3 regions of the Enterobacter sp. AC1 genome follow, and region 2 is predicted to be linked to each of the others. Evidence: predicted binding sites of a transcription regulator. Region 2 holds the regulator's gene; each other region holds the start of a gene.
The links. The regulator sigma-54, encoded in region 2, starts transcription at its own class of promoters, with help from an activator protein. The targets are predictions, from matches to a motif close to GTTGGCACANNTTTCGCTNT.

Region 1 (6,047 bases), on a different contig from region 2:
GAAGAGGTAAATCAGCGTAATCAGATCGCCAAGCGCCGGCAGCGGCGCCGCCACCGTGACCACCGGCAGCGCGGTGGCGATGGTCAGCATCACCCCCACCATCAGAAACGGCGTCAGGCGAAAGACCCAGCCAGCGGCATCCGGGGCCACGCTCTGACGAGAAAGCAGCTTGAAGAGATCGCGGTACTCCTGAAGCACGCCAGGCCCGCGACGGTTGTGCATCCGGGCGCGCGCCACGCGGCTAATCCCGGAAAGCAGCGGCGCAGCGGCGAACAGCACCAGCGCCTGAAGTAATGCCAGTAACAAACTCATGTCAGGCTCCTCGTGAAATCACAATCACCACCAGCACCGCCAGCTCGATGACCGCCAGACGGCGGAACAGTGCGGGCGCGGCAGCACTTTGCCAGCCGGGTACCCAGCCCACCGGATTGAGCCAGTGGCGCAGCTTCAGCACGGCGGCGAAGTTCTCCTTCACCGGCATGGCGAAACCGTGGGCGGTGATAACCATCGACTGTTCGTGTTCGTAGCCGCAGGCCCACGCCGCACCGCGAGAGCGGGAAGAGAGTCGGTCGCGTTTGAAGAACAGCATCAGGACGAGCGGCAGCAGCGGTGCACCAATCAGCAGCAGCGCGATCGTGGGCTGAGAGACGGTGGTATTCGCCACGGTCAACGGCAGCGGAATAGCGCTTCCCAGCAGCGGCAGCAGCCACGGCGCGGCGACGCCGCCCGCGATGCAGCACAGGGCCAGCGCAACCACGCAGGCACACATCAGTACCGGTGCGCAGCAGGCGTTTTCCGCTTCGCGGGTGCGCGGCGCGCCGAGGAAGGTGACGCCGTAGACTTTCGCCATGCACATCACCGCCAGCGCCCCGGTAATCGCCAGCCCGACCGCCAGCAGCGGCCCCAGCAGACGGGCGATAAACGCGTCGCTCTGGCCGAGCGCGAAGAAGGACTGATAGATCACCCACTCCCCGGCAAAGCCGTTCAGCGGCGGCAGCGCGGCCATCGCCATCAGCCCGACCAGCATCGCCAGTGAAATCACCGGCATCTTTTTGCCAATCCCACCGAGCTTTTCAATATCCCGATGGCCGGTGCGGAACCAGACGCTTCCCGCGCCAAGGAACAGGGTGCTTTTAAACAGGCTGTGGTTGACGAGGTGATAGAGACCGCCGATAAAACCGGCGGCAATCAGCGCCGGTTGGTTCAGCGCCAGCCCTGTCACGCCCGCGCCCAGGCCAAGCAGGATGATGCCGATATTTTCGAGGGTGTGATACGCCAGCAGACGCTGGATATTGTGCTCCATCAGCGCGTACAGGCCGCCGACGAAGGCGGTAACCATCCCGGCGACCAGCAGCACAACACCCCACCACAGCGGCGGTTGTCCGCCGGCCAGCGTAATCGCCAGAATCCCGAACAGACCGACCTTCATCACCACCACAGAAAACAGCGCGGCGGCGGGCGCGGAGGCATTTTCATGCGCCTGCGGCACCCAGCCGTGCAGCGGGATGATTCCGGCGAGCAGGCCAAAGCCGAGTACGCTCAGCAGCCAGACGTCATTCCCCAGCGGACGGCCGTTGAGCGCAGCGAAGTCCAGCGTGCCGAAGCGTTGCCACACCAGCCAGCAGGCCAGCGCCAGCAGCAGCGTCCCCAGGCGCCCCAGCGCAAACCACAGTTTGCCGGAGGCGCTGCAGCCCGTCAGGAACACGCCGCAGAGCGCCATGATCTCCGCCATTACCACCAGCGCGCCGAGGTTGCTGGCGATAACGGTGCAGACCGCCGTCGCCATCAGCAGATTGACCAGCAGGCCGTTGGCTTTAGCGTGCGGGTGGCGGTGCCAGTCGATATTGAACAGGCTGATAAACAGCCCGCACAGGCCAAACGTCACCAGCCAGACGGCGTTCAGCGGCGCGATCTCAACGGCGTGGTGAATCAGCGGCACGAGCGCGTCAACGGATTGCCCGCCGAGCAGAACGGCACCGCCTGCCGCCAGCGTCATCAGGCTACCTACCGCCCCGCCGACCCCGGCGACCAAGCCGCTGAGGGTTTTATGGAAAGAGAAGAGCTGCGCCAGAACGGCGGCGGCAGCAAAACAGGCTACCGCGCTGGTAATCATCATCGCCGCGTTCATTTCGCCCCCTCGTTAAGCGCCTGTAGCAGAGAAAGGTCGCCAAAATCACTGTTGATGGTCAGCTCGCGTTTACGCTTGCTGGTACGTGCGATGTCGCGAATATTAACCAGAATCAACGCTTTGGTTGGGCAGGTGCGCACGCAGGCCGGTCCCTGCTCATCGAAGCTGCACAGGTCGCACTTCACCGCAACGGCGCGGATGCCGGGCACCCAGTCCAGCAGCGAGCTTACGCGCGCCGGCGCCGGCGGCGCGGGCGGGGCTTTTGGCGAGTTGGCATTCGCCGGGATGTGCAGCGGGCGGCTGCCGGAAAATTCAATCGCGCCGAACGGGCAGGCAATGCCGCACAGCTTGCAGCTTACGCACAGGCTTTCGTTCAGCTGGACAGCGCCATCAACGCGGGTGATGGCATTCACGGGACAGACGCCCGCGCAGGGGGCATCTTCACAGTGGTGGCAGAGCTGCGGGGCAGACTCTTTTTCATTACGCATGACGTGCAGGCGCGGCATGGACTGCAGCCCATGCAGGCGATGCGTTTCCGAACACGCCGCCTCACAGGTTCGACAGCCAATACAGACCGTCGAGTCAGCAATTACAAAACGGTTCACCGGGTCATCCTCTGGTGATAGTCATTTTTGACGAAAAACTGTCTTGTCGACACTTCTCGACACGCATCGGTCAGGCCACGTTTGCTGAGGCATTTCCGTCCAACAGCTGCTTCAGGTTGACCGGGAGATCGTTCTCAACGGCGGCGTACAGGCCGTTATAAACCGGCGCGATTTTTTCCAGATAGTGCTCCAGCACCTGCTGGCGATCGCGGTTGCTGACGTGGCCGTCCACCATGCCATCGGCCATCAGCTGCGCCTTCGCAATACACTGTTTTTGGCCATCTTTTGTCTCGAGGTGGTACTCAATGGTGTGGCTGTTGAAGTTATCCGCCAGGGTAACGTTGATGATGAAATGGCCGAAGAGGACAAAGCGCATGTCGCCCTGCGCCGCACAGCTCATCGCGTGGTGAAGACGTGCTTTCGAGAGGGTAATGCCCTGTACCAGAGAGTTGCAGTACAGGTGCCACTGGTCCTGCAGCTGCTGATGACGCTGCGCGATGTAATCCGCTTTTTCGCTGATTTCCCAAATAGTCATAGAAGGTATCCGTTTAATGGAGATAGCGGCTGTTAAGCAGATTCCATGCCAGTTTTTATTTCGCTGATTTTAAAGGAATTAAACCGGAAAGCCGCTGTCAACGCCGCGGTGTCGACGTGTCATTTCGACAGCGTTGACATCGACACGCCTTAACAAAAATCAAGCTGGCACTGTTATTGCATTCAATGGCGCAATTCATTGAGGAGGCGTTATGCACGAAATCACCCTCTGCCAACGGGCTCTGGAACTTATCGAACAGCAGGCAGTGCAAAACCACGCGAAGCGCGTTACCGGCGTCTGGCTGAAGGTCGGGGCGTTTTCCTGCGTCGAGACCAGCGCGCTGAATTTCTGTTTTGAGCTAGTGTGCCGCGGCACGCTGGCGGAAGGTTGCGAACTGCATATTGAAGAGCAGCAGGCAGAGTGCTGGTGCGGGCAGTGCCAGCAGTACGTCACCCTGCTGTCATCGAAGGTTCAGCGCTGTCCGCAGTGCCAGAGCACCGGGCTGCGCATCGTGGCGGATGACGGTATGCAGATCCAACGCCTCGAAATCGAGAAGGAGTAAAGTATGTGTAGTACCTGCGGTTGCGCCGAAGGCAACCTGTATATAGAAGGGGATGAACACCGTCCCCACTCCGCGTTTCGCTCCGCGCCCTTTTCACCAGCCCCACGCCCCTCTGCGGCACTGACCGGGATCGCTTTCATCCCGCAGCGGTCCGATGCGGGCGATCTCCACTACGGCCACGGCGAAGCGGGTACCCACGCGCCGGGCATCAGCCAGCGCCAGATGCTGGAGGTGGAGATCAACGTGCTGGACAAAAATAACCAGATTGCCTCCCGCAACCGCGCCCGCTTTGCCACCCGCAAACAGCTGGTGCTGAACCTGGTCTCCAGCCCCGGCTCCGGCAAAACCACGCTGCTCACGGAAACGCTCAAGCGCCTGAACGGGCGCGTCTCCTGCGCGGTGATCGAAGGCGATCAGCAAACCGTTAACGACGCGGCGCGCATTCGCGAAACCGGTACCCCGGCAATTCAGGTCAACACCGGCAAAGGCTGCCATCTGGATGCGCAGATGATTGCCGACGCGGCTCCGCGCCTGCCGCTGGCGGATAACGGCATCCTGTTTATTGAAAACGTCGGCAACCTGGTCTGTCCGGCGAGCTTCGACCTCGGTGAACGGCATAAAGTCGCGGTGCTTTCGGTGACCGAAGGCGAAGACAAGCCGCTGAAGTACCCGCATATGTTTGCCGCCGCCTCCCTCATGCTGCTGAACAAAGTCGACCTGCTGCCGTACCTGAACTTCGACGTGGATAAGTGCCTGTCCTGGGCCCGCGAGGTGAACCCGGAGATTGAGATCCTGCTGGTCTCCGCCACGCGCGGCGACGGCATGGACGGCTGGCTACACTGGCTGGAGAACGAACGATGTGCATAGGCGTACCGGGACAGATTCACTCCATCGACGGTAATCAGGCCAAAGTCGTGGTCTGCGGCATCCTGCGCGACGTCGACCTGACGCTGGTCGGCAGCAGCGATGAAAGCGGCGCCTCGCGTCTCGGCCAGTGGGTGCTTGTGCACGTGGGGTTCGCCATGAGCGTGATTAACGAAGCGGAAGCCCGCGACACGCTGGATGCGTTGCAAAACATGTTCGACGTGGAGCCGGACGTGGGCGCGCTGCTGTACGGCGAGGAGCGATAATCATGCGTTACGTTGATGAATACCGCGCGCCGGAGCAGGTGCTGCAGCTTATCGGACATCTGAAAACGCGCGCGGCGCTGCTGGACTACACGGCGGAAAAACCGCTGCGGATCATGGAAGTGTGCGGCGGACACACGCACGCCATTTTCAAATTTGGCCTCGACCAGCTGCTGCCGGACAACATCGAGTTTATCCACGGCCCCGGCTGCCCGGTCTGCGTTCTGCCGATGGGGCGCATCGACAGCTGCATCGAGATTGCCAGCCGGCCCGACGTCATTTTCTGCACCTTTGGCGATGCGATGCGCGTGCCGGGGAAAAACGGCTCGCTGCTGCAGGCAAAAGCGCGCGGGGCCGACATCCGGATCGTCTATTCGCCGATGGATGCCCTGATGCTGGCAGCGGATAACCCCGCGCGCAAGGTGGTGTTTTTTGGCCTGGGGTTTGAAACCACCATGCCCGCCACCGCCATCACGCTGCAGCAGGCGAAAGCGCGAGGTGTAGATAACTTTTTCTTCTTCTGCCAGCACATTACGCTCATCCCCACGCTGCACAGCCTGCTGGAAGAGCCGGGAAACGGAATTGACGCCTTTCTGGCACCGGGGCATGTCAGCATGGTGATTGGCACAGACGCCTACGGTTTTATCGCTGAACAGTACAATCGTCCGTTAGTGGTCGCTGGTTTCGAACCACTTGATCTACTGCAAGGTGTCGCCATGCTGGTTGAGCAGAAAATAGCGGCCCTGAGTGCAGTGGAAAACCAGTACCGCCGCGTGGTGCCGGATGCAGGCAATGAACGGGCCCAGCAGGCGATAGCCGACGTGTTTTGCGTCGAAGGCGACAGCGAATGGCGTGGGCTGGGGCTGATTGCCGAATCCGGCGTGCGCCTGACCTCGGCCTATCACGAATTTGACGCCGAAGCGCATTTCCGCCCGCAGCCGCAGCAGGTTTGCGACGATCCGCGTGCCCGCTGCGGCGAGGTGCTCACCGGTAAATGCAAGCCTCATCATTGCCCGCTATACGGCAACACCTGTAACCCGCAAACGGCGTTTGGCGCGCTGATGGTCTCTTCCGAAGGGGCGTGTGCCGC
Region 2 (6,047 bases):
TTCATCATAATTTCACCTAAGCGCTAACTGTACAAATGGCCTGTTGTGTTTCACAACAGGCCGTCCTGCACCCGTTAACTGCCCGGACAATTAGTGTTGTTTCAGTTTATCTTTATGTTTATTGAGCTGTCGCGCAAGCTTATCAATCAAGCCGTCGATAGCCGCGTACATGTCTTGCCCTTCCGCACTGGCATGGAGTTCACCCCCGTTAACATGCAGGGTGGCATCCGAGATATGAGTCACTTTCTCCACTTTCAACACAATATAGACCTGGTTGATCCTTTCGAAATACTGCTCGAGTTTGGCAAACTTCGTGTTCACAAAGTCGCGTAAAGCCTCAGTAATTTCGACGTTTTGTCCAGTGATGTTGAGCTGCATAGTGTCTTCCTTATCGGTTGTGTCAGACCAGCTGTTTACGCTGGTTGGACGGCGGAATGGATAAAGACTCTCGATACTTCGCAACAGTACGACGTGCCACCATAATACCCTGATCGGACAGCATGGTGGTTAACTTACTGTCACTCAGTGGCTTCGCGGGGTTTTCCGCGGCGATCAACTTCTTCACCAGGGCACGAATCGCCGTTGACGACGCTTCGCCGCCGCCCTCGGTATTCACGTGGCTGGAGAAGAAATACTTAAGCTCAAAAATACCGCGCGGACTGTGCAGATACTTCTGCGTGGTTACACGGGAAATGGTTGATTCATGCATCTCGACGGCCTGAGCGATATCTGCCAGCACCATCGGTTTCATATACTCTTCGCCCTGCTCAAAGAAAGCCTGCTGCTGTTCGACAATGCAGCGGCTGACGCGTAGCAGCGTATCATTTCGGCTCTCCAGACTTTTGATCAACCATCGCGCTTCCTGCAAATTGCTACGAATATATTGATTGTCGGAGTCGTTACGCACGCTGGTGCACATGGAGGCATACTGCTGATTGATTTGCAGGCGAGGGATGCTATCAGAGTTCAGTTCAACGACCCAGCGGTCATTGTGTTTTCTGACCAGCACATCCGGGATCACGTACTCCGGTTCGCTGGTCTGGATCGACTGACCGGGACGCGGATCGAGCGACTGGATCAGATTCACCGCTTCTTTCAGCACGTCTTCTTTCAGGCGCGTGACCCGCATCAGGCTGCGGAAATCGTGGTTAGCCAACAGATCCAGATGATCGCTGATGATGACGCGCGCCTCATCAAGCCATGGCGTCTCTTTGCTGAACTGAGAAAGCTGGATCAGCAGGCAGTCGCGCAGATCTTTTGCGGCAACGCCTACCGGGTCGAAACGCTGGATACGCTTGAGTACGGCTTCTACTTCCTCAAGCTCAATCTCTTCGTCGCCCATGCTTTCGAGGATATCGTCCAGCGTGACGGTTAAATAGCCCGTGTCATCAACGGCATCGACAATGGATGTGGCAATTGCACGATCGGTGTCGGAAAAGGGGGTCAGCTCGACCTGCCACATCAGGTAGTCCTGAAGCGACTGGGTGGTTTCGCCCTGATAGACCGGTAGCTCATCGTCCTGGTAGTCTGCACGCGTACCGGAAGGGGTTCCGGCGGTGTAGATTTCGTCCCAGCTGGCATCCAGCGGAAGCTCGTCCGGCATCTCTTTTTGTTCGAGTGCATCCGCGGTGTCGAGCGTTTCTGTATCCTGCGACTGCTGGGTTTCTACCTCGTCATGAAGATCGGTTTGTTCCAGCAGGGGATTACTGTCCAGCGCCTGCTGGAGCTCCTGCTGAAGTTCTAACGTGGACAGTTGCAACAGGCGAATTGCCTGCTGTAGCTGCGGCGTCATCGCCAGTTGTTGGCTGAGCCTTAATTGCAAACCTTGCTTCATGTTCAGAGCATTTTTCTCCGGTTCGGCGTTACATTACCTCTACCCTATCAGAGTCTGAAGTCTTCCCCAAGATAGACGCGCTTAACATGATCGTCTTCGAGGATCTGTTGCGGCGTACCGTGGGCGATCAGATTGCCCTGGCTCACAATATACGCGCGTTCACACACGGCCAGCGTTTCGCGCACGTTGTGGTCGGTGATCAATACGCCAAGCCCGCTGTCACGCAGGTGCTCAATGATACGTTTAATGTCGATAACGGAGATGGGGTCAACGCCCGCAAACGGTTCATCCAGAAGGATAAATTTCGGGTTTGCGGCCAGCGCACGCGCGATCTCAACGCGGCGACGTTCACCCCCTGAGAGCGCCTGACCGAGGCTGTCACGCAGATGCTCAATATGGAACTCTTCCATCAGCTCGTTGGCACGATCCTGACGCTGTTCGCTGGTCAGATCGTTACGAATCTGCAGGACCGCCATCAGGTTATCGTAAACGCTAAGACGACGGAAAATGGAAGCTTCCTGCGGCAGATAGCCGATCCCGCGGCGCGCGCGCGCGTGCAGCGGCAGAAGGCTGATGTCTTCATCGTCAATGATAATGTTGCCGGCATCGCGCGGCACAATGCCAACGACCATGTAGAAGGTTGTGGTTTTACCCGCACCGTTAGGGCCAAGCAGGCCCACAATTTCGCCGGAGTTGACTGTCAGACTGACATCTTCTACGACACGGCGGCCCTTATAGGCCTTCGCGAGGTTTTTTGCAGTTAATGTTGCCATAACGAATTAGTTACTCTTCTTCTGTGCCGGGGCCTGGCCTTTGCCTTTGTCCTGCAGCTGCGACGGAACCAGTACGGTGGTCACGCGTTTGCCTTTCTCGCTGGAGGCCTGCATTTTTTGCTCTTTAACCAGATAGGTGATCTGGTCGCCGGTAATGTTGCTGTCCAGCTGTTCCAGATACGCATTCCCGGTCAGGATGACCAGGTCTTTCGCCAGCTCATAGTGCATATGCGTGGCGTGGCCCTTCACCGGCTTGCCGTTGTCCTGCATCTGGTAGAAGGTCGCCGGATTACCATAGCCATCGATAATCTCTTTGCCCTGCTCGCCACCCGGACGGGTGACGACCACTTTGTCGGCGTTAATTTTAATGGTGCCCTGGGTCATGACGACGTTACCTGTAAAGGTGACGACGTTGCCCTGCATATCGAGAGACTGGGTGTCGGACTCGATATGAATCGGCTGGTCGGTATCGCCCGTTACAGCAAGCGCGGGGAGACTGGTTGCCAGCATCGCGCTGGCGATAATTACTTTAAGGCTGAGTTTGTTTGTTTTGAATTTCATAGGAGGTTCTAACCTTTTCAATCAGCTCGGCGTTTTTGCTGCGTAAGTTCCCGCGCATTCTTAAACCGCTGGAATTAAATGTTGTGCCATACAGGGTGACCAGATCCTGCGACGTCACGTCCTGGGTTACCAGGTTGATCTGGGCATTATCCGTCGTAATTTTTCGCAGTTGTGAATCAGCGGTCAGGGCGTTGACTTCAACGTGACCATACAGATAAAGCATACGGTCATTTGTCAGTTTTGCCCGATCTGACTTGATTGACCACGTCGGCACTTTGTCTTTATCAAACGTGGTCATGACAGGCTGGGTAAACCACGAAATACCGTCATCTGAAAAATATTCAACATGCTGGGCAATCAGGCGATAGTTCAGCGCGCCTTCCGGGCTATAGACCACGGTGTCGCTGTGATCGCTTTTATAAGTTGGATCGTTAGTGTTGATCGCTTCCGTTTGCGTATCGTCGCGATCGGCAAGGTTCACGCCAATCAATACCAGTGCGACAAGCGAAAGCAAAATGATAATCCAACGTCTGGTTTTACTCATATCGATTGCCCTTTGGCCTCATCAAGCTTGCCCTGCGCCAGCAGGAGCAGATCGCAGACTTCACGGACGGCACCGCGGCCACCGTTGATGTGGGTAACGTAGTCCGCGCGGGGGATCAGCAGCGGATGCGCATCGGCAACGGCGATACTCAGCCCGACTTCAGCCATCACTGGCCAGTCAATCAGATCGTCCCCGACGTAGGCCACATTTTCCGGCGCGATGGCCAGTTTACCCACTAAATCATTGAACGCCTCCATCTTATCGGATTGACCCTGATACAAATGGGTAATGCCTAAGGTTTCACAGCGGTCTTCTACCAGTTTAGCTTTCCGCCCGGTGATGATAGCAACCTCGATACCCGAGGTCAGCGCACAGCGGATACCGTAGCCGTCGCGAACGTTAAACGCTTTTAGCTCTTCACCGTTATTGCCCATATAAATCAGGCCATCGGAGAGGACCCCATCCACATCCAGAATCAGCAGGCGAATATTCTCCGCCTTTGCCATCATCTGGGTGCTGACCGGACCATAACAGGTTGCAAGGGATGCACCCGCATTACTCATTGTCTTATCCTTCATTACACTACGCCTGCGCGCAGCAGATCATGCATATGTACCACACCCAGCAACTGGTCGCCATCGGCAACCATAACGGAGGTGATATGACGGGACTGCATCAGGTTCAGCACATCCACTGCCAGCGTGCCTGGACGCACGCGAATACCGCCGGGCGTCATCACATCGGCAATGCCCAGCGTGCGGACATCGACGCCCATGTCGAACACGCGTCGCAGGTCGCCATCGGTGAAGATCCCCTGAATTTTCATCAGATCGTCGCACACGACCGTCATACCCAGATTCTTACGGGTGATTTCCAGCAGCGCATCGCGCAGGGAGGCCGCTTTACTGACGTGAGGGATTTCATCCCCGGTGTGCATAATATCGTTAACCCGAAGCAGCAGCTTGCGCCCCAGCGCGCCACCCGGGTGGGAAAGCGCGAAATCTTCCGGCGTAAAACCGCGGGCTTCCAGCAGCGCGACGGCGAGCGCATCGCCCATGACCAGCGCAGCGGTGGTGCTGGAGGTCGGTGCCAGGCCCAGCGGGCAGGCTTCTTTGGGGACTTTAACGCACAGGTGAATATCGGCCGCGCGCGCCATGCTACTTTCCGGACGGCTGGTCATGCAAATAAGCGGCACCTGCAAACGTTTCAGTACCGGGATCAGCGCCAGGATTTCATTCGACTCACCGGAGTTGGACAGCGCGATGACGATATCCTGCGGCGTGACCATACCCAGGTCCCCGTGCGCGGCTTCCCCTGGATGAACAAAGAAGGAAGAGGTTCCGGTGCTGGCAAACGTCGCCGCCATTTTGCGTCCAATGTGGCCGGACTTACCCATCCCCATCACCACGACTTTGCCGGCGCAGTAGAATATCTTCTCACATGCCTGACTAAAATCCTGATTAATGTACTGATCTAACTGCGCCAGACCTTCACGTTCAATCTCCAGAACGTCTTTGCCTGCTTTCTGAAAGTCAAAACCCGGCTGCAATTCTATTTGCGACATAATGCGTTTCCGTTTACCCAGAGAGAAGAGGCGAGAGCCAGTACAGCATCGCCATCCATACGATAAATCCACCCGTCAACAGCGCGCCTGCGCCTTTGCCAATCTGTCGTTGCCGCCGCCAGCAGAGCAGGGCAAATATCACGCTGACCAGCAGCATCACGCCGTAATCACGTGAGAACGCCAGGGGGTTAAAGGGTCCTGGCGTAATCAGGGCCGGCAGGCCCATCACAATGGCGATATTAAAAATATTGGAGCCGATGATATTACCAATGGCAATGTCATCCTCACCTTTCCGTGCCCCCGCAATGGCCGTGGCCAGCTCCGGCAGGCTGGTGCCGATGGCAATAACCGTCAGGCCAATGGTCAGTTCACTCATCGCGAAAGAGTTCGCCAGCACCGTCGCGTTATCCACGACCATGCGCGTTGCCATCGGCATGATGATCAGCGCAACGCCAAGCCAGAGCAGGGCAACAGGCAGCGTGCCTTCTCGCGGAAGCTCGGCGACCTGCTCACGCGTGAGGCTATCCTGACCCTGCTTTTCAGCGAGACGGGCGATTTTAACACTATACAGCAACCAAATGACGGCCAGCGCCAGCAGGAAAATCCCGTCGCTGACGCTCAGTTCGCCATCATAAAATACGCAGCCTGCCAGCAGGCTTACGATTAACATTAGCGGCAATTCACGGCGCAGAACATCAGAATGCACGCGAAATGGATGCAGCAGTGCCGCCAGGCCTAAAATCAATAATATGTTGACGATATTGGAGCCAA
Region 3 (6,047 bases), on a different contig from region 2:
CAGGCTCTCTTCGCTTTCGCAATAGGCCATCAGCGTCTGCTTCGCTTTTTGCCACGGGGCCTGCCCCAGCGCGGTGGCCCATGCGGGCTCTTCCGTAAACCACTCTGCCAGCGCAAACTCCGGCACCTCGCCCGCCAGATAATCCCCGAGTAAGATATCCGCCTGCGCCAGCGCGTCGGGGGCATGCCACGCCTCACGGTCTTTCCAGCGGATGATGACCTCACAGCCGCGCTTTTTCAGGCGCGCTTGCAGCATGCTGGCCAGATCGCACAGTCCCGGCGCGTGGTAGCAGACCAGCGACAGGGTGGCGGGAAGGGTGACGTCGGGGACCTTCGGAAACGCGGGCGTCGCGATGCCTGGCAGAACTTCGGTGCGGGTGTCGATATCGTCCCGGCGGACGTACTGCTGATTAATGTGCTGAATCTCCTGACGCAGCCAGGCGGCCAGCGGCTGCGGCAGCCCGACGTTCAGCATCAGCCAGGCGAATCCTCCGCTGGTGGAGGTGACGGACTCCAGGGCGTTTTCTCCTTTACCCACGGTGATCCACGCGGGTTTTTCCGCCTCGCTGCGGGTGCGCCAGAACTCTATCGCATGCAGCAGCGGGTGCGCCGCAAAGTACCAAGGCTGACGCTCAAGGCGCAGGTAATGCGAGTGGTGATGGGCAATAGCAAAAGGGCCCGCGCCGATATCAGGCTGCTGCGGATGCGGCAGACGACAGGCGTGATGCGCGAGACGATGCGCCAGCATGGCATCGGGCGCGCTGAGGACGATCTCCAGACACCAGGGGGCGACAAGCGACACCTGATGAACGTGCGCGAGCCCCGCGCTGCGCGCCGGATCGGCCAGCAGCTGGTGCAGCGCGGCGAGAATATCCTCATCGCTGATGGCTTGCCCGTTGTGCCAGTGCGCGCCGCTGCGCAGATAAAAATGCCAGCAGCGCATGTCGTCGCGGGTATCCCAGTGATGGGCTAAATCCGCGACCGGCTGCGGGTGGCCGGGCGCGTAGCGCGTTAGCCCCGCGTGAACCGCGCAGATAATATGCTGTTCGGCGCGGCGGCGCTGAAGGGCCGGGTGCAGCGACGAGAGCGGGCGGTGCCACGGAATGCGCAGCGTCGGCTGGTGCTTAAGCCATTTACCGCCTAAAAACGGGGTGATGATGTGGTGCAGGCTGGCGGGGTCGCCGTCGGCCAGCTGCAGCGCGCTCTGGTAATCACCTTTCTCCAGGCAGGCGTGCATCAGCGGCGCGCTCAGCTCGCTGGTGGTCGTCAGGCAGTGCAGGATGGCGCGATGCCCGCGTCCCGGCTGGGCGCTCCAGCTTAGCCAGCCGCTTTGCGCGAGCTGGCGCAGCAGGGTGCGCGCATGGCGTTCGCTGCACAGCGCAACCTCCGCGACTTCCGCGATAGTCGTGGGCGCTGGCGCTGCGCCATAGTGCTGATAAAGCCGTTGATACTGACGGATTTTCTGAAGCTGGCGCATAGCGGCATGCCGGAAAAGAAGGATGCTGAGAGTGTAGGGCTTTTTGCGGAATAAATAAGGCCGGGATGAATAAAGTGTTCCGGTTTTTTGCCCGACGGCGCGACGCTTGCGCGGGCCTACGGGCTTTTTAGGCTGGGTAAGCGTCGCGCCACTCGGCAATTACTGCTCAGGTTTACTTACCGGTTCTATCAATTCACGCAGACGCTCAATGCGCGCCTCCGGGCTCAAATAAAGCCAGCGGAATAAAATGTGTTCCGCATTTTTCGTCTGCTCAAAATAACGAGAAAGATAATTGAGTTCTTTATTAAAAGTCGCCATGATTCGCCTCCGGCTGATTAATGCCTTTTCAGCGTAAGCCGGATGCGAATAATAAAACAGGGTGATGTTTTTCAGCTGTTCCGCATTTAAATATTAATGGAAATAATAAATTAGGGATGAATAACGATGATTTATCTGTTTTGCATTTATTTGATGAATAGAATGCGCAAAAAAAAGCCCCGGGACAGCGGGGCCGCGGACAATAAAATCCAAAGGTTAAGTAAGGGGGGCAGGAGGCTGCGGGTTAAGCGGGCAGCGATTTCAGCAGGGCGAAAGCCTCCTTCATCCGGTCTTCACTGACGACAAAAGCGCGCATCTGGCCCTCGTTATCCGCGCCTCGCGCGACCATGCCTTCCGGCTCGAGGGTGATTTGCCAGTTCAGATCCTTACGCTGGGTTTCACCGGCAAGATGCAGCGGTAATTCCGGCGTTTTGACTTTAACCAGCATGGCGGGTAATTTCAGCGGCGCGCTGCCGCCGAGCAGGTTTTTCGCCAGATACATCGCACTTAATTGAATCGGCTGTAAAAAGGGCAGCACCTGAACGTTAATTTCGGCGCAGTCCCCCAGCGCGTAAATATCGGGCTGCGTGGTTTGCAGGTAGCTATCTACCTTTACGCCGCGGTGTGTTTCCGCGCCGGCACGGTGAGCCAGCGCGGTTTCCGGACGCAGCCCCGTCGCGGCAACCACGACATCCACCTCAACGCTGCGGCCGCCGTCAAGCGATGCGCGAATGCCGCCTTCGGTTTTAGCGAGGCTCTGCAGCTGCGATTTGAGCAGCAGATGGACGCCCATGTCGGTCAAACGATGCTGCAGGCGGCTGCTAACCTCTGCGGGCATCAGCGCCGACAGAATGCTCGCCGCATGGTCAACCAGGGTAACGGCCTTGCCTGCCCGGCAGAAATCCATCGCCAGCTCGGTGCCAATCAGGCCGCCGCCGACAATCATTACGCGCTTAGCATCGCGTAACAGGGTTTCGCTGGCTTGATACTCCTGCTGGCTGTTGAGCGTTATCATCAGCTCGCGGCCTTCAACCGGCGGCACGAAAGCAGAGGCTCCCGTGGCCAGCACCAGCTTGTCGTACTGCCAGGTTTTCTCCTTCGCTTTCACCACGTGCGCGGCGGCGTCGATATCGGTAACCCAGGTGTACGGAAACAGACGCAGGTTAAACTGTTCCGCGAACTCCCCCGCCGTCTGGCGGGTGAGATCTTCGGCGCGCTGATTCTGGCTGATGACGTGGCTCAAATCAGGCTTGTTGTACTCGTCCATGCTGTCGGCAGCAATCACCGTCAGCGGCACGTTAGCATCCTGCTTGCGGATGTTTTTCACCAGCTGGCGGGCGGCAAAGCCCGAGCCGATGATGACGATGCCGTTATTCATTTTGCCTCCGTACCCAGTTCATCAAAGACGTCTTTACCGAGGGAACATTCCGGGCAGAGGAAGTTGTCCGGCACGTCACTCCACGGCGTGCCTGGCGCAACGTCCTGCAGCGGCTCGCCCAGCTCTGGGTCGTAGATCCACTGGCAGACGCTGCACTGCATGCGTGGGCCGAGATCGGCGGCGGCAGATTCACAGGCGGTCGCTTCAGGCGCTGGGGCCGCGGCGGGTGCGGCTTCCGGAAGCGGTGCAAGCGCCCACTGACGGGCAATATCGCGGCCGTGCTGGCGGCAGATCTCCAGGGCGTCGATATCCGGGCGCCACTTGGCCTTCAGGCTCATGGACATCTCAAAGCCCGCATCCTGTAAGCGGGTGGAGAGACGGTCTACCGCGCCGCCGCTCCAGCCGTGAGAGCCAAAGGCGCTGGCGCGTTTGTTACGGAAGCGCAGGCCGGTCATCTCTTCTACCAGACCGGCAATTTTCGGCATCATCACGTTGTTCATGGTGGAGGTACCCACCAGCACGCCTTTAGAGCGGAAAACGTTGGTGAGGATTTCGTTTTTATCGCTGCGCGCCACGTTGAAGATTTTCACCGCCACGTTCGGATCCACTTCGTTGATGCCCTGGGCAATGGCGTCCGCCATCATGCGGGTGTTGTTGGACATGGTGTCGTAGAAGATCGTGATGCGGTCTTCCTGATAGTCCGCCGCCCACTTCAGGTACAGCTCGACGATCTGGGTCGGGTTCTCTCGCCACACCACGCCGTGGGAGGTGGCAATCATATCCACCGGCAGGTTAAAGCCGAGGATCTCGGTGATTTTTGGCGTCACCAGGCGGCTGAACGGGGTCAGGATGTTGGCGTAGTAGCGCTGGCACTGTTCGAACAGTTCGGTCTGATCCACTTCGTCGTTGAACAGGCGCTCGTCGCAGTAGTGCTGGCCGAAGGCGTCATTGCTGAACAGCACCGCGTCGCCGGTCATGTAGGTCATCATGCTGTCCGGCCAGTGCAGCATCGGGGTTTCCACGAAGATCAGCTGTTTGCCGTTGCCGATATCCAGGGCGTCACCGGTTTTCACGGTGTGGAAATTCCACTCCGGATGGTGGTGGTGACCGTTGATCGAGTCGATGGCGTTGGTGGTGCAGTAGATCGGCGTGTTCGGAATGTAAGACATCAGCTCGGTCAGCGCGCCGGCGTGGTCCTCTTCCGCATGGTTGATGATGATGTAGTCGATGGCGTCGAGATCGATTTCGCTGCGCAGGTTCTGCACGAACTCGCGGCTGAATTTGTGATCGACGGTATCGATCAGCACGTTTTTACCTTCCCGGATGAGATAGCTGTTGTAGCTGCTGCCGCGCAGCGTTTTGTACTCCGTCCCGTGGAAGTCGCGTACTTCCCAGTCACGTTGACCAACCCAATGAATGTTATTTTTAACCAGAATAGACATAGCAACCTCAGCGTAATATCGCGTTTTTCAAATAAGATGGTTTGCTTATATCAAGTTGCGTGCCAACTTTTATTCTATTGATTTTACTGGATTATTATTTTTATGACTCTTAATGGGTAGTCATTATGACTATTCATATTGCAGTCAATATGACAACATGCATTGTCAAAATGACAGCGAGGCAGACATGAGCTTTTCCGTAGACGTGCTGGCGAAGATCGCCATTGAACTGCAAACCGGCATCGGCCATCAGGACCGCTTTCAGCGGCTGATCTCCACGCTGCGCCACGTGCTGGCATGCGATGCCTCGGCGCTGCTGCGCTACGAGGGGCGACAGTTTATTCCGCTGGCTATCGACGGGCTGTCCAGAGACGTTCTCGGGCGGCGTTTTACCCTTGAAGGTCATCCGCGGCTGGAGACCATCGCCCGGGCCGGGGACGTGGTGCGTTTCCCGGCGGACAGCGATTTGCCCGACCCGTACGACGGGCTTATTCCGGGCCAGGAGAGCCTGAAGGTGCACGCCTGTATCGGCCTGCCGCTGTTTGCCGGGCAAAACCTGATTGGGGCGCTGACGCTCGACGGCATGTCGCCGGACCAGTTCGACACCTTCAGCGACGAAGAGCTGCGCCTGATTGCCGCGCTGGCCGCCGGGGCGCTGAACAACGCCCTGCTGATTGAACAGCTGGAGAGCCAGAACATTCTTCCCGGCAGCCCGGCGGCGTTTGAGCAGGTGGCGCATACGGAGATGATTGGCCTTTCGCCGGGCATGGCGCAGCTCAAAAAAGAGATTGAGATCGTCGCCGCCTCCGATTTGAACGTGCTGATCTTCGGGGAAACCGGCACAGGTAAAGAGCTGGTGGCAAAGTCCATTCACGAAGCCTCGCCGCGCGCGGTGAACCCGCTGGTGTACCTCAACTGCGCCGCGCTGCCGGAGAGCGTGGCGGAAAGCGAGCTGTTTGGCCACGTCAAAGGGGCGTTTACCGGGGCCATCAGCAACCGCAGCGGCAAGTTTGAAATGGCCGATAACGGCACGCTGTTTCTGGATGAGATTGGTGAGCTTTCCCTGTCGTTACAGGCCAAGCTCCTGCGCGTGTTGCAGTACGGCGATATCCAGCGCGTGGGGGATGACCGCAGCCACAGAGTGGACGTGCGCGTGCTGGCGGCGACGAACCGCGACCTGCGTGAAGAGGTACTGGCCGGGAACTTCCGCGCTGACCTGTTCCACCGCCTGAGCGTGTTCCCGCTTACCGTGCCGCCGCTCCGCGAGCGCGGGGACGACGTGCTGCTGCTGGCGGGCTTTTTCTGTGAGCAGTGCCGTCTCAGGATGGGGCTTTCCCGCGTGGTGTTAAGCCCGGGGGCGAGAGCGCATCTGCTGAGCTACGGCTGGCCGGGCAACGTGCGCGAGCTGGAGCATGCGATTTACCGCGCGGTGG

Region 1: a site for sigma-54 is predicted at 3,432-3,451, ahead of hypA (hydrogenase maturation nickel metallochaperone HypA). Genes of this name have one in related genera too.
Region 3: a site for sigma-54 is predicted at 4,662-4,681, ahead of norV (anaerobic nitric oxide reductase flavorubredoxin). Genes of this name have one in related genera too.

What each region holds. Positions count from the first base shown of each region.
Region 1 is NZ_JBNDIZ010000007.1:4,781-10,827, forward strand. Features, by position in the region: gene M2433_RS18215 (respiratory chain complex I subunit 1 family protein) at 1-312, opposite strand, end outside; gene hycC (formate hydrogenlyase subunit 3) at 314-2,128, opposite strand; gene M2433_RS18225 (4Fe-4S dicluster domain-containing protein) at 2,125-2,733, opposite strand; gene hycA (formate hydrogenlyase regulator HycA) at 2,804-3,268, opposite strand; gene hypA (hydrogenase maturation nickel metallochaperone HypA) at 3,480-3,830, shown strand; gene hypB (hydrogenase nickel incorporation protein HypB) at 3,834-4,697, shown strand; gene M2433_RS18245 (HypC/HybG/HupF family hydrogenase formation chaperone) at 4,688-4,960, shown strand; gene hypD (hydrogenase formation protein HypD) at 4,963-6,047, shown strand, end outside.
Region 2 is NZ_JBNDIZ010000006.1:221,446-227,492, reverse strand. Features, by position in the region: gene ptsN (PTS IIA-like nitrogen regulatory protein PtsN) at 1-8, opposite strand, end outside; gene hpf (ribosome hibernation promoting factor) at 91-378, opposite strand; gene rpoN (RNA polymerase factor sigma-54) at 401-1,834, opposite strand; gene lptB (LPS export ABC transporter ATP-binding protein) at 1,882-2,607, opposite strand; gene lptA (lipopolysaccharide ABC transporter substrate-binding protein LptA) at 2,614-3,168, opposite strand; gene lptC (LPS export ABC transporter periplasmic protein LptC) at 3,137-3,712, opposite strand; gene kdsC (3-deoxy-manno-octulosonate-8-phosphatase KdsC) at 3,709-4,275, opposite strand; gene kdsD (arabinose-5-phosphate isomerase KdsD) at 4,290-5,276, opposite strand; gene M2433_RS17785 (calcium/sodium antiporter) at 5,290-6,047, opposite strand, start outside.
Region 3 is NZ_JBNDIZ010000011.1:8,317-14,363, forward strand. Features, by position in the region: gene M2433_RS21740 (SgrR family transcriptional regulator) at 1-1,476, opposite strand, end outside; gene M2433_RS21745 (hypothetical protein) at 1,636-1,794, opposite strand; gene norW (NADH:flavorubredoxin reductase NorW) at 2,039-3,172, opposite strand; gene norV (anaerobic nitric oxide reductase flavorubredoxin) at 3,169-4,614, opposite strand; gene norR (nitric oxide reductase transcriptional regulator NorR) at 4,802-6,047, shown strand, end outside.